4 regions of the Lysinibacillus sp. NPDC058147 genome follow, and region 1 is predicted to be linked to each of the others. Evidence: riboswitches for the same ligand, from Rfam matches in the RefSeq annotation. Region 1 holds a riboswitch; each other region holds the start of a gene.

What was found. Region 1 has a riboswitch for S-adenosylmethionine ahead of metK (methionine adenosyltransferase). Riboswitches for the same ligand answer to the same signal wherever they lie in the genome.
Region 2: it holds a riboswitch for S-adenosylmethionine, as region 1 does, so the genes downstream of both, ACFVT8_RS16660 (methionine ABC transporter ATP-binding protein) here and metK (methionine adenosyltransferase) in region 1, are expected to answer to the same signal.
Region 3: it holds a riboswitch for S-adenosylmethionine, as region 1 does, so the genes downstream of both, ACFVT8_RS05055 (Na+/H+ antiporter NhaC family protein) here and metK (methionine adenosyltransferase) in region 1, are expected to answer to the same signal.
Region 4: it holds a riboswitch for S-adenosylmethionine, as region 1 does, so the genes downstream of both, ACFVT8_RS24155 (O-acetylhomoserine aminocarboxypropyltransferase/cysteine synthase family protein) here and metK (methionine adenosyltransferase) in region 1, are expected to answer to the same signal.

What each region holds. Positions count from the first base shown of each region.
Region 1 covers NZ_JBHVUJ010000001.1:26,404-29,576, reverse strand. The annotation lists gene ACFVT8_RS00140 (gamma carbonic anhydrase) at 1-336, shown strand, start outside; gene metK (methionine adenosyltransferase) at 509-1,705, opposite strand; SAM riboswitch class I at 1,993-2,111, opposite strand; gene pckA (phosphoenolpyruvate carboxykinase (ATP)) at 2,817-3,173, shown strand, end outside.
Region 2 covers NZ_JBHVUJ010000005.1:234,996-238,168, reverse strand. The annotation lists gene ACFVT8_RS16665 (methionine ABC transporter permease) at 57-725, opposite strand; gene ACFVT8_RS16660 (methionine ABC transporter ATP-binding protein) at 715-1,743, opposite strand; SAM riboswitch class I at 2,164-2,267, opposite strand; gene ACFVT8_RS16655 (thioredoxin family protein) at 2,332-2,634, opposite strand; gene ACFVT8_RS16650 (toprim domain-containing protein) at 2,651-2,992, opposite strand.
Region 3 covers NZ_JBHVUJ010000001.1:1,053,628-1,056,800, forward strand. The annotation lists gene ACFVT8_RS05050 (hypothetical protein) at 1-9, shown strand, start outside; gene ACFVT8_RS05055 (Na+/H+ antiporter NhaC family protein) at 239-1,519, opposite strand; SAM riboswitch class I at 1,626-1,732, opposite strand; gene ACFVT8_RS05060 (hypothetical protein) at 1,989-2,336, opposite strand; gene crcB (fluoride efflux transporter CrcB) at 2,367-2,696, opposite strand; gene crcB (fluoride efflux transporter CrcB) at 2,693-3,055, opposite strand.
Region 4 covers NZ_JBHVUJ010000017.1:36,953-40,125, forward strand. The annotation lists gene ACFVT8_RS24150 (hypothetical protein) at 1-269, opposite strand, end outside; gene ACFVT8_RS24155 (O-acetylhomoserine aminocarboxypropyltransferase/cysteine synthase family protein) at 665-1,966, opposite strand; SAM riboswitch class I at 2,084-2,197, opposite strand; gene ACFVT8_RS24160 (glycerol-3-phosphate acyltransferase) at 2,565-3,173, shown strand, end outside.

The sequences.
Region 1 (3,173 bases):
TTACATCAAAGCCCTAAATATCCGCTCATTATTGAAGATGAAGTAACAGTCGGACATCAAGTAACTTTACATAGCTGCACGATTCGTAAAAAAGCCTTAATAGGTATGGGCTCTATAGTATTAGACGGAGCGGAGATTGGAGAGGGTGCATTCATTGGGGCGGGTAGTCTAGTACCTCCTGGCAAAGTCATTCCTCCAAATAGCTTAGCATTAGGTCGTCCTGCAAAGGTTGTAAGAGAATTGAATGATGAAGATAAAGAAGATATGGAACGCATCATACGTGAATATGTAGAAAAAGGACAATACTATAAATCTCTTCAAACAGAAAATAAATAGCTATTTCAACAGCTCCACGTTTGCTTGAACAGACGAACCATACATAATTATGATTAGGAGCTTCTCTTTTTCGATAAAAACAGCGAAAGGGGCTATAAGAATGTTGAGCCCCTTTCTGTAAAAGTTATTTTAAAATATTTTTCTAGCTACTTCATTACTTTAGCTGAATAGCTTAGTAGCCTACTTTTTCTTTTAATGCGTCAGCTTTGTCTGTTTGTTCCCAAGGTACATTTAAGTCTGTACGACCGAAGTGACCATATGCTGCAGTTTGCTTATAAATAGGGCGACGAAGGTTAAGCATTTTAATAATCCCTGCTGGGCGTAGATCAAATAGCTCGCGTACCCATTTTACAATTTCACTTTCCGCAACTTTTCCTGTCCCGAATGTATCAACAGCAATAGATACAGGTTGTGCAACACCAATCGCATAAGCTAGTTGTACTTCAGCTCGTTCTGCTAAACCAGCTGCTACGATGTTTTTTGCCACATAGCGTGCTGCATACGCCGCTGAACGGTCTACCTTAGTTGCGTCCTTACCAGAGAAAGCACCTCCGCCATGACGTGCATAGCCACCGTATGTATCAACGATGATTTTACGTCCAGTTAGACCAGCATCCCCTTTTGGACCACCAATTACGAATCGGCCAGTTGGGTTGATGAAATATTTAGTATCGGCATCAAGTAATTCACTTGGAACAACTGGAGCAATAACGAATTCTTTTAAGTCTGCTTGAATTTGCTCAAGTGTAGCTTCTTCGTCATGCTGTGTTGAAATTACAATCGTATCCACGCGCACTGGTACATTGTTTTCATCATATTCAATAGTTACTTGTGTTTTTCCGTCTGGACGTAAATATGCTAGTTCACCAGATTTACGTACTTCCGTTAAACGACGAGCCAATTTATGCGCTAAACTAATTGGTAATGGCATAAGCTCTGGTGTTTCGTTACATGCATAACCGAACATTAAACCTTGGTCACCTGCACCAATTGCTTCAATGTCAGCATCTGTCATAGAGCCTTCACGCGCCTCTAATGCTTGGTCAACACCTTGAGCTATATCAGGTGATTGCTCACCAATAGCAACAAGTACTGCTAGGTTTTCAGCATCAAAGCCATATTTCCCACGTGTATAACCGATTTCTGCTACAGTATCACGAACGATACCTTTAATATCTACATAAGTAGAAGTAGTAATTTCTCCTGCTACTAAAACTAAGCCTGTAGTTACTGTTGTTTCACACGCTACACGTGCGTTTGGATCTTCTGCTAAAATTGCATCTAAAATGGCATCCGAGATTTGATCACAAATTTTGTCTGGATGTCCTTCTGTTACACTCTCTGATGTAAACAGTCGACGGTTTGTCATTTGGTTTCCTCCTATTACTTTTACAAATAATATTTGCGAATTAATACGGTACTCATTACCCATGTCAAGTCCGCTCCTAAAGATTGAACTCTTAAGCCGTTGTTGCTGTCGTCGCACTTTCGCACAATAAAACAGCTGCTGCTCTTAACACGAGGGTTTCGAAAGATCCGTCATTTAATAAGGAAAGGACTATATACTTACCTTTATATTCGTTTTTAACAATAAAAAAATCCTTTTCCCACGTTTACTTAACATGAGGAAAGGAATAATGACTTCATAACCTTTCACTCTTATCGTTCAAGGGGTTTCCCCTTGCATCAGGTTGGCACCAGCGCATGTCGTGAAATGTTTCATGCAGGTTGCCGGGTTTCATAGGGCCTGACCCTCCACCAGCTCGGGATAAGAGTATCCGTTCAATATCTCATAATACGGAAAAGGTCGAACGTTGTCAAATATTTTTCACTTATTTCAGCGGATGTTCAAAAAACCGCTGAAATAGAGGAACTCAGTCTAAGAACGCCACGTCCTCTAACAATTTATCTGTGCGACAGCGACACAGACTGAATGACCGACATCACGTTGACACAAAGCTGATTCCAGACGCAATTGCTGGGACATAATTGATTGTATTCTTATAAAGAAAGTATGGGTTATGTAATTTGGATTATGCTGTAATTTGAAACAAAATAATCCCTATTCTCCACCTCACATCATGTGTTAACATATGTGTGACCCTTTACAGCACATTTTGTGGCTACAGAACATGTGGTGGATGAATATGATCCTAGCCTCTTTTCAGTTGACACAAGCTCCAACTTTAAAAACAGCTAAGACTTCACATCCTGTGCGAACCTCATGTCAACAAAAGCTTCCAAATGCATTTTTGCTGTGTCGAAAGTGATTGTGTGATCACTTATAATAAATAGGGTAAAAGGCAATATAAAAACGAATCTATTTACTTTTTGTCGTTTTCTTGAAAAGTAATAAAATCTGAAAAATAATTTCTTAATTAGTATAGATTATTTAAGCAATTGTGTTATACTAATTTTGAAATTAAGAAAATCTCCCTCGAACTCTAGGGAATACTATAAAAAAGGATGGTATTTAATCGATGAATTCAGTAGAAATTGCAAACGAACTGAAGGAATTATTAAGCGGCGGTAACATTAATGTTCAACTTTCAGTACCACAATTAGCTGAAAAGGCTACTTCTCGTGGTGAAGCTATGTTAACAGTAGATGGCGCAGTTCGTGCAGAAACTGGCAAATACACTGGTCGTTCACCTAAAGATAAATATACGGTAGAAGAAGATAGCACAAAGGATAAAATTGACTGGGGCAAAGTTAACCGACCAATTTCTTCTGAAGTGTTCGATAACTTATATGTAAAAGTAGTAAAATATTTAAAAGAACGTGACGAATTATTCGTATTCAAAGGCTTTGCTGGTGCTGACAAAGATTCACAATTA
Region 2 (3,173 bases), on a different contig from region 1:
AATATGTTAGCGGTATAAAACCGAAATAACCTCTTAGATGTAGCGAGATGTTCTTTTTAACGTTTATCTGTTTTGATCGTAATCATGTCGCCAATCCATTGGATAATAAATACAACTATTAAGATTAATATAGTCGCCATTAAAGTTACATCTGTGCGATTACGTTGGAAACCATCTAAGAATGCTAAGTTTCCTAGACCACCTGCACCGATAATACCTGCCATCGCAGTATAACCAACAAGTGCTACAGCCGTTACAGTAATACCCGAAATAAGCGCTGGTAACGATTCTGGAATTAATACTTTCCAAATAATCGTTGATGTTTTGGCACCCATCGAACGAGCTGCTTCAATAACACCTTTATCGATTTCACGTAAGGCGATTAATACCATTCGTGCATAGAATGGTGCAGCTCCAATTATTAGTGCTGGTAAAGCCGCATCTGCGCCACGAATTGTGCCGAGTAAAAACTTCGTAAATGGAATTAATAAGATAATCAAAACGATAAATGGAATCGAACGGAAAATGTTAACGATTGAGCCCGTTAAAAAGTTCACAAGTTTATTGGCCCATAATTGGTTGGGACTTGATAAAAATAATAAGATTCCAATTACTAATCCAAGTATAAATGTGATAACCGTAGAAACTGTTGTCATGTACAATGTTTCATACGTAGCGTCCCACAATTTTTCCCAGTCGACATTCGGAAAAAGACTAGTTAGCATTTGCAATCACCTCCGTTTGTACTTCGACTGTATTTAAGTAGCTAAGTGCAGCAGCAACATTGGACTCTGAGCCCTCAATTTGCACAATAAGTGTACCGTACGCGCCATTTTTCGTTTGCGAAATATTCCCATGTACAATACTTACTTCTACATCAAACTGTTTCACAAGATGTGAAATGACAGGCTGCTCCGTTTTTTCACCTACAAAAATTAGCTTAACAAGTTGTCCATTAGGGTAATTTGCTTTAATTTGTGCCACAGTATCCTGTGTTTCCTTCGTATCTGTAATTTGAGAAACGAATTTTTTCGTAATGGCAGCTTGTGGAGCTTGGAATACTTGTAATACTTCACCACGTTCTACAATTTCTCCAGCTTCCATAACCGCTACACGATGACAAATTTTGCGAATAACGTGCATTTCATGTGTGATTAACACAATCGTTAAACCTAATCGTTCGTTAATATCGACAAGGAGATCAAGGATAGCATCTGTTGTCTCCGGATCGAGTGCGGATGTTGCCTCATCACATAACAATACCTCTGGATTATTAGCAAGTGCACGAGCGATACCTACACGTTGCTTTTGTCCACCTGATAATTGTGATGGATATGCTTTAGCGCGCCCTTCTAGGCCAACTAAAGTTATTAATTCTTTCACACGTGCTTCACGTTTTGCTTTTGGAACACCTGCAATTTCTAGTGGGAAAGCGATGTTTTCTTCAACAGTTCTAGACCAAAGTAAGTTGAAATGTTGGAAAATCATACTGACCTTTTGTCTAGCATCTCTGAGCTTTTGCCCCTTTATGGATGAAAATTCTTGATTGTTAACCGTCACCGTACCGGATGTAGGCTTTTCCAAGCCGTTTAACAAGCGAATCATTGTACTTTTACCAGCGCCACTATAGCCGATAATGCCGAAAATTTCACCTTTATTAATAGAAAGGTTGACGTCTTTGACAGCTATTAATTCGCCATTCGCGGTTTTGTATTTCTTCGTAATATTTTGAAGATTGATCATAGCGAATTCTCCTTTTCTTATATCAATTATGCCTCGGCATAATTGCGTCCGGAATCGGCTTTGTGCTTAGGCCTGCAGATGTTTTCTGCGCGAATGCGTAGTGCTAACGCAGCGGACAGTAACGTCTATTTGTCTGTGCGAAAGCGAAGCGTCAGCAACACAGCACCAATGCAGGTCAATTAGCCGTTATCGCATGGATGCGATGGTTTTAGGCTAATATCCCCTAAGCACTCCTTTCCGATTCCGTGACATCTGCCGGAGGCTTTAGGCCAACATGACGTTGGTCACTCAGTCGTTGCCACAGGATGTGGCGTTCTTAGACTGAGTTCTTCTATTTCAGCGGGTGTTGAAAGAAGTTAAAAAAACCCCTTCACTTATAGACAAGTAGAAGGGGTCACGTATCTTATACGCTAAACCGTTCTCTCATCTGTCAAAGATAAATCTTTGGGTGATTTGGCACCTTTTCACTTTGTGATGGTTGCCGGGCTTCATAGGGCACTTCCCTCCGCCGCTCTTTATAAGAGTTCGATATATTTATTGTTTTTTTAATATATTTGTTACTTTACCACGCTATTAATATTCAGTCAATTAATTTTTTAACAATTCGTATAAATATGGTACGGATTGAAAGGCATAAACCTTTTCTGTCACTTCTCCGTCTTCACATACGAGTAAACATGGTACACTTTCGATTTTATGAGCATAAGCTATTTGCTCTATAAAATTAATATTCGCTTTACCGACCTGTAGCTGTGGCAGCAATTGCTCAACAATCGTCATCATTTTCGATGCAACTGCACACGTTCCACACATTGGCGTATATAAATAAAAGGCAGCCTTTTCACCTGATTGGACAACTGCGTCCCACTGCTCTTTTGACCATTCTTCCATCATTTTTCACGCAACCTTACAAAATATATTCATTATGGATTGAGAAGTGTGCACGAAGTAATATCGCTGCTAACACCTTTCTCGGAGTTGTCTCAACTTCCTTATATGTTGGCATCGTACGTAAATGCTCTGCCTCTGGATAATGTCTGTCCATTAATGCTCGTAGTTTATCACCCGATGTATCTGCATCAAAAAACGTAAAAAGCTCACATCCCTCGTATGGATCAAGCAACTCTTCTAATTGATGCACACCGATTGTACCATTCGTACAAAGTATTTTAACATCTTCATTTAAAATAGGTTCAATTTGAAGCTTATCCGATCGGCCTTCGACAATTAAGCATTTTCCCTCGACCATCACGCCACCCCCATTTAGACATATCCCTTATAACTCATTATATCAATAAACCTTGTTGTTGATACAGTTAGACACCTATTGATAAAGGAATATACTTGCTTTCACCACACTTACTGTAATGACAGGATGAATGAAGATAATAAAAAACGTCGGTAGTTTCCGACGTTTTTCTAATTCAGGC
Region 3 (3,173 bases), 1.0 Mb from region 1:
ATTGGTTGAGAGTGGGCCTTTACAATATTAGCGATTAGACCTATTCTTGGAATTGGATTTATGGTCAAATATGGACGTTACGAATCAACTAATGAGAAAGTGCAATTGTAACTTTTAAGTATTGACTCGATCTTAAAAATGAATAGCCCCAAATAAAAAAATCCAATCGTTTTGATTATTTCTTTCAAAACAATTGGATTATTTTAATGGTAAATCAATATCTTTTTAGTGATGAAGCTCAGGCTTTCTTTTCTTTCGGGTATCCGATGAGAATAGCGATGATTCCGCAAATTCCTATAAGGATTGGATAGAAAGAGTATTGCAGCATGCTCACTGGCGAAATTCCAGCTACGCTTGCGGCTGCCAGGAATTGGGCTCCGTATGGCAAAATGCCTTGGATCGTACAGGAGAAAATATCTAAAATACTTGCGGACTTTCTCGGCTCAATCTCATACTGTTCAGCAATATTTTTTGCAAGCGGACCAGCAATTAAAATAGCAATCGTATTATTGGCCGTAGATAAATTTGTTAGACCCACTAAGCCGGCAATACTAAACTCAGCACCTTTTTTCGATTTAATTCTTCGTGTCGCAAGGTGAAGCAGAAAGTCAATTCCTCCATTAAACTTTATAATCTCTACCATGCCAGCTATTAATATTGCAAGGAATGCCATTTCATACATGCCTGACATTCCTTCGCCGATCTTTTGAAAAAGGCCCATTAAATGATAGCTGCCATCTGCTAAGCCAACCGCCCCGGCGAGAACAATCCCAGATGTCAGAACAAGGAAAACATTCATTCCAGCTAACGCTAAAATAATAACCAAAACATAGGGAACAATTTTTATCCAACTATAGCTTAAATGCTCGACTTGTCCCGTTTCACCCATTGTGATAACCCCTAAAATAATACTCGTTACAATTGCTGCTGGCAGCACAATCCAAAAATTCACCTTAAATTTATCCTTCATTTGTGCGCCTTGTGAACGAACGGAAGTAATTGTTGTATCTGAAATAAAGGATAAATTATCGCCAAACATCGAACCGCCAACAATCGCTGCCATTACTAAAGCCATGGAAAGGTCGATGTGCTCGCTTATCCCAACTCCGATTGGCGCCAGTGCAACAATTGTTCCTACCGACGTACCCATTGACAGAGAGATAAAGCAGGCAATGATGAACAGGCCAACGACAAGCAAGTTTGGTGGAACGACCGATAATGCAAAGTTAACAGTGGATTCCACTGCCCCCATGCCTTTTGCTACTTCTGAAAAGGCCCCAGCCAAGAGAAAAATAACAACCATTAGCATGACATTTAAATTGCCTGCGCCTTTACAAAAAATATCAACTTTATGCGAAAATGATTCTTTTCGATTCATCGCCAGAGCCACTGCACCTGAAATGGAAATGGCTACAATGACAGGGAAGGCGTAAAAATCACCTGTAATAACCCCTGAACCAATAAATAAAATCAAAAAAACAACAAATGGGATCAGCGCCCATGGATTCCCTTTCTTCATTGTCCTACCTCCAAAAAATAAAATCGGACACGTTTTGTCCATTCTTTCCCACGAAAAAAGGCTTCTTCTTGAAATAACAAGAAGAGGCCTTATATATAAAACACTCCTCTTATCTATCAAGCCTTTGCCTGCTGGATTTGGCACAGTAACTTAATTCTAAGTTCCGCTGCCGAGATTTCATCGGGCCAGTCCCTCCATCTCTCTTGATAAGAAGCAAAAATTATTATTCTTTTTTCACAATAATAAATATTAAAATAAAAAATCAATATTTGCAACATATTTTTATTCAAACTTTACTTCAAAGTTTAATTCTGAAATATTTTTGATTAAAATTGGAATAAATGGTAGAGGTTGAGGGGATAAAACAACAATTCTTTGTACTGCTGTAGAAATTTAACAGGTTGAGGAGGAAATGAAAGGAGTGTTTAAATAAACTTTAAAAGGAGGCGCCCTTTAGACCGAGAGACGCCTAAAACATTTGTGGTAAAAATTCAGTCATAAAGCGTTGATTTTTACGCAGCCATATTTTTAAAATCATTCGATGTGTTAGGAGGCGTTGTCTTTTATGTGGTCTTGCTTTAGCCTCTATTAAACTTTGTAGTAGCGTACATGTTTCTGTTGCAAATGCTTGAGGATCCACGAGGACGTCAAGTTTATAATCAATTAACTGTGCAGCCTGGACCTTAGCAAGTAATTGTGCAAAGCGGGTATTCATTTCTGGAAAGTTCTCTTCTAGCTCTAGTTCGATTAAAGTATATAGTGTTTGTTCAATTTCAGCCTCGAGCGCTTGTAATTGTTCAATTGATGGCTGTGTCAAAAAATCACCTCTAGTTTCTCGTAAATGCTGCTACACAAAGAAAAAGCCAAGTGCAGCGAAAAATAAACCGAATAAAACGGTAGTGCTTATATAAACAATCGCTTGTCTCCATTTTTTCTGCTCCAAGAGCTGCAAACATTCAAAGCCGAATGTCGAAAAAGTCGTATAGGCCCCTAAAAAACCCAGTCCTAAAAAATGCCATATCCAATCACTTAGATGTAATGCAAAAAGAAAGCCAAGCGCAAAAGAACCCGTTATATTAATCAAAAATGTTGCCCATGGGTATGTGTGGACAATCAATTTTCCTAGATAAAATCTCGTTAGTGCACCCAAAAATCCACCGATTCCAATAACTATCATACGATGCGCTCCTTTGCTAGCTTAAATCCTAGCCATGCACAAGCTAAACCACCAAAAACACTCACTAAAATATAAAGAACGGCTTGTAGCCATTTACTATCCTGTAGAAGTAATAGCGTTTCTAAAGAAAATGTCGAAAAGGTTGTAAAGGCACCAAAAAAGCCAGTGCCAATTCCTAAAATAATAGGCGTACGCTTTGTAAACGTTGTAAATAGCCATGCTAAACAAAAGCAGCCAATTAAATTTATGATAAGTGTCGCAAATGGAAAACCACCGTTATTTGAAAGTGCTTGACCAAGGCTATATCGACAGATGGCACCCAAAAATCCGCCAATTCCAACAGCTAAAAATGATTTCAACGTAAAGACCCCTTACTAAATTGTCTATATGGAAAAGTGTATCATGTGATCACCATTTTAGATATAATTCTATAGTTATATGGATTCAAAAATATCACCATTTTACCAACTTTGGTTC
Region 4 (3,173 bases), on a different contig from region 1:
CCGTATTTTAAATAATACTCTGTTGCAGGTAGAGGAATATGACTTGCTCCATAGCTTTCATATGCTTCGAAAACTTCTTTTACTGTATAGCCTTCCTCTTTGAAATAAACCATTTCCTTAAAAGCAGAATGTCCAAAGATCTCTTGCCATTTAAGCTCAACTGACGCAAGTATGTTTTGAATGGACATGTTGTTCACAAACACATGACCTTCATTTAATTCATAAATAAGATAAGATGCAATGTTTTGCGCACTATACACATTTCCCATTTAAAACACTCCTTTATCATCAGTTTTGTAGATAAGAGTAGCTACTGGCTGAGTAACTACTCCTCTTCATATATATTCAAAAGTGGGGGAGCACTTATGAAACTAAATTAGTTTGAGCATTGACTGAAACACTTTACCGAACAACAAGTCGGCGCTTTAAATTGGTTCTAGGTTGGTAGCCCTTCGAACACTTTTCTTATTTCCTAGTATAAAACAAGGAATTTAGTAAGTCAATAATACTTATAAAATTACTAGGTATTAATTTTATAAAATTTCAGTTACTTCACCAAATGAGGTGAGCGGATGATGCAGCAACGTTTGACGCATTACCAAATGAGGCCAATCGAATGAGAAAATACGTAAACGCTACAGCATTAGCCAATAAGTTTTATTTATTAAGCTTCTACTTTTTGTTGTGAAGCTGTTACTTGTTCAATAGCTTGTTCTAAATCTGCAATAATGTCCTCTACTGCCTCTAAACCGATTGATAAGCGAATGAGCGACTCGGTTACGCCAGTTTGGATTAGCTCCTCAGCTGATAGTTGCTGATGTGTAGTAGATGCTGGATGAATAATTAACGATTTGGCATCCCCTACATTTGCTACATGCGAGAATAATTCCACACTATCGATCAATTTACGCCCTGCTTCACGTCCACCTTTAATGCCAAACGTAAGCACAGAACCAAAGCCATTTCTTAAATATTTTTTCGCTAAATCATGCGTAGCAAAATCTTCTAAGCCATTATAATTTACATATTCCACAGATGGGTGGTTTCGTAAATATTCGGCTACTGCTAAAGCATTTTCATTGTGTTTAGGAATACGCAAATGAAGCGTTTCTAAACCTTGTAATAAATTAAATGCCGCATCAGCACTTAATGTTGGTCCAAAGTCGCGTAGCAATTGCACTCGCAGTTTTGTGGCAAATGCAGCCTCTGCTGTGTCAATACCATAACGCAAACCGTGATAAGAAGAATCTGGCTCAGTAAAGCCTGGGAAACGCCCACGAGTCCAATCGAACTTCCCTGCATCTACTACAACTCCACCTAAAGTTGTACCATGGCCGCCTATCCATTTTGTTGCGGAATGAACAACGATATCTGCACCGAAGTCAATTGGTGTAGAGCCATATGGTGAAGCAAATGTGCTATCAATAATTAATGGCAAGCCGTTTTCGTGTGCTATATTTGCTACCGTTTCAATATCTAATACCTTTAAACTTGGGTTTCCGTAAATTTCAGCGAACACAGCCTTAGTTTTATCAGTAATAGCTGCTCGGAAATTTTCTGGATTTGTTTCATCTACAAAAATCGTTTTAATACCGTAGTTTGGTAGTGTGTTTGCGAATAAATTATAAGTACCTCCGTATAAAGAGCTACCTGCAACAATTTCATCGCCTGCTCCTGCAAGATTTAAAATGGAAAACGCGATTGCTGCCGCACCAGATGAAAGTGCTACTGCTGCTGTACCGCCTTCTAATAAAGCGACGCGTTTTTCAAAAACATCTACAGTTGGGTTTGTAATACGAGTGTAAATATTGCCAGCTTCCTCTAAGGCAAAAAGACGTTGCGCATGAGCAGTGTCTTTAAAAACGAAAGCCGTTGAGCGATAGACGGGTACTGTACGAGATCCTGTTACCGGGTCTGGCTCTTGGCCACCGTGTAACAGCAATGTTTCTGGTTTAAATTTTGTCATTGTATACCTCCAAATGGTTATTTTTTTACGATGGTACCGGAGATGAGGAGGATTTTTTTAGTAGAAAACAAAAACCCTCTTCAGCTAAGAAGAGGGTTGCGGTTGCAAGTTTTCCTCCCCTTATCTGCCAGATCCAAGTAAGAATCTGTAGGAATTAGCACCTTAGCAAGTTCGTCACTTACTGGTTGCCGGGCATCATAGGGCCTATCCCTCCGCCGCTCTTGATAAGAGTATGAGATTCAATTTCCATCGTTGTTACAAAGTATAAACATAGACTTTTTCTCTGTCAACACTAAAATTTTATTTTTTCCGAAACTTCTGTCTGCTTTTTTACGTAATACGAACGCATACACTATTCTAGATATTTATTATTTACATCACCATAACATGGGTTAAATTTCCATTTCTATTGAGCGTTTTCTGGGGGTGTCAGGCTAAAAGATGTTGTTTGTGCGGAAGCGCAGTGCAAACGTAGCGAGCAACACGATGTTGTCACGAGCGTTATCACAGAACGTGATGCTTTTAGCTTTCGTCCATCTCCTCGCTTGTCATCCCTAACTTTTATTGATGAGATCATTATTTAGAAAGGAGAATTTTTATGATAAAAGCCGTTATTATTTTTCTTCTTGCTGGTTATTTAATTGGCTGTATTCACGGCTCTAAAGTTGCTCAGTTTTTATCCGGGGTAGATTTAAAAAAGACTGGTCATGGCAATGCAGGCGCCTCTAATGCAACACTTTCCCTTGGCTGGAAATACGGCATATTAGTTGCACTAATCGATATCGGCAAAGGCGTTGCAGCTATAATCGGCGCACATGTGTATTTAGCAGATATAACACAATTAACAGAAATACAAGTTTGGCTCTTCATCTATATCGTAGCTTCCGGTGTCATTCTAGGTCATAATTTCCCATTTTATATGGGCTTCAATGGCGGTAAAGGAACTGCTTCAATCATAGGAATATTACTTGCGATTGATTGGAAAATAGGCTTATTTGCACTCATTTTATTTGTTATTTTATCTTTCGTGACGAACTATTTAATTGTTGGTGTACTAGAATTTTATCTCGTTTTTTGTACAGCCACTTATTTATGGATTCCTGGAGTTGGCCCAACGATTTTAGCCCTATTACTTTTTGGTATAGCTATCATTTTGCATATTGAAAATATTAAGCGACTGATGATAGGAACTGAACCTAAAGTGACT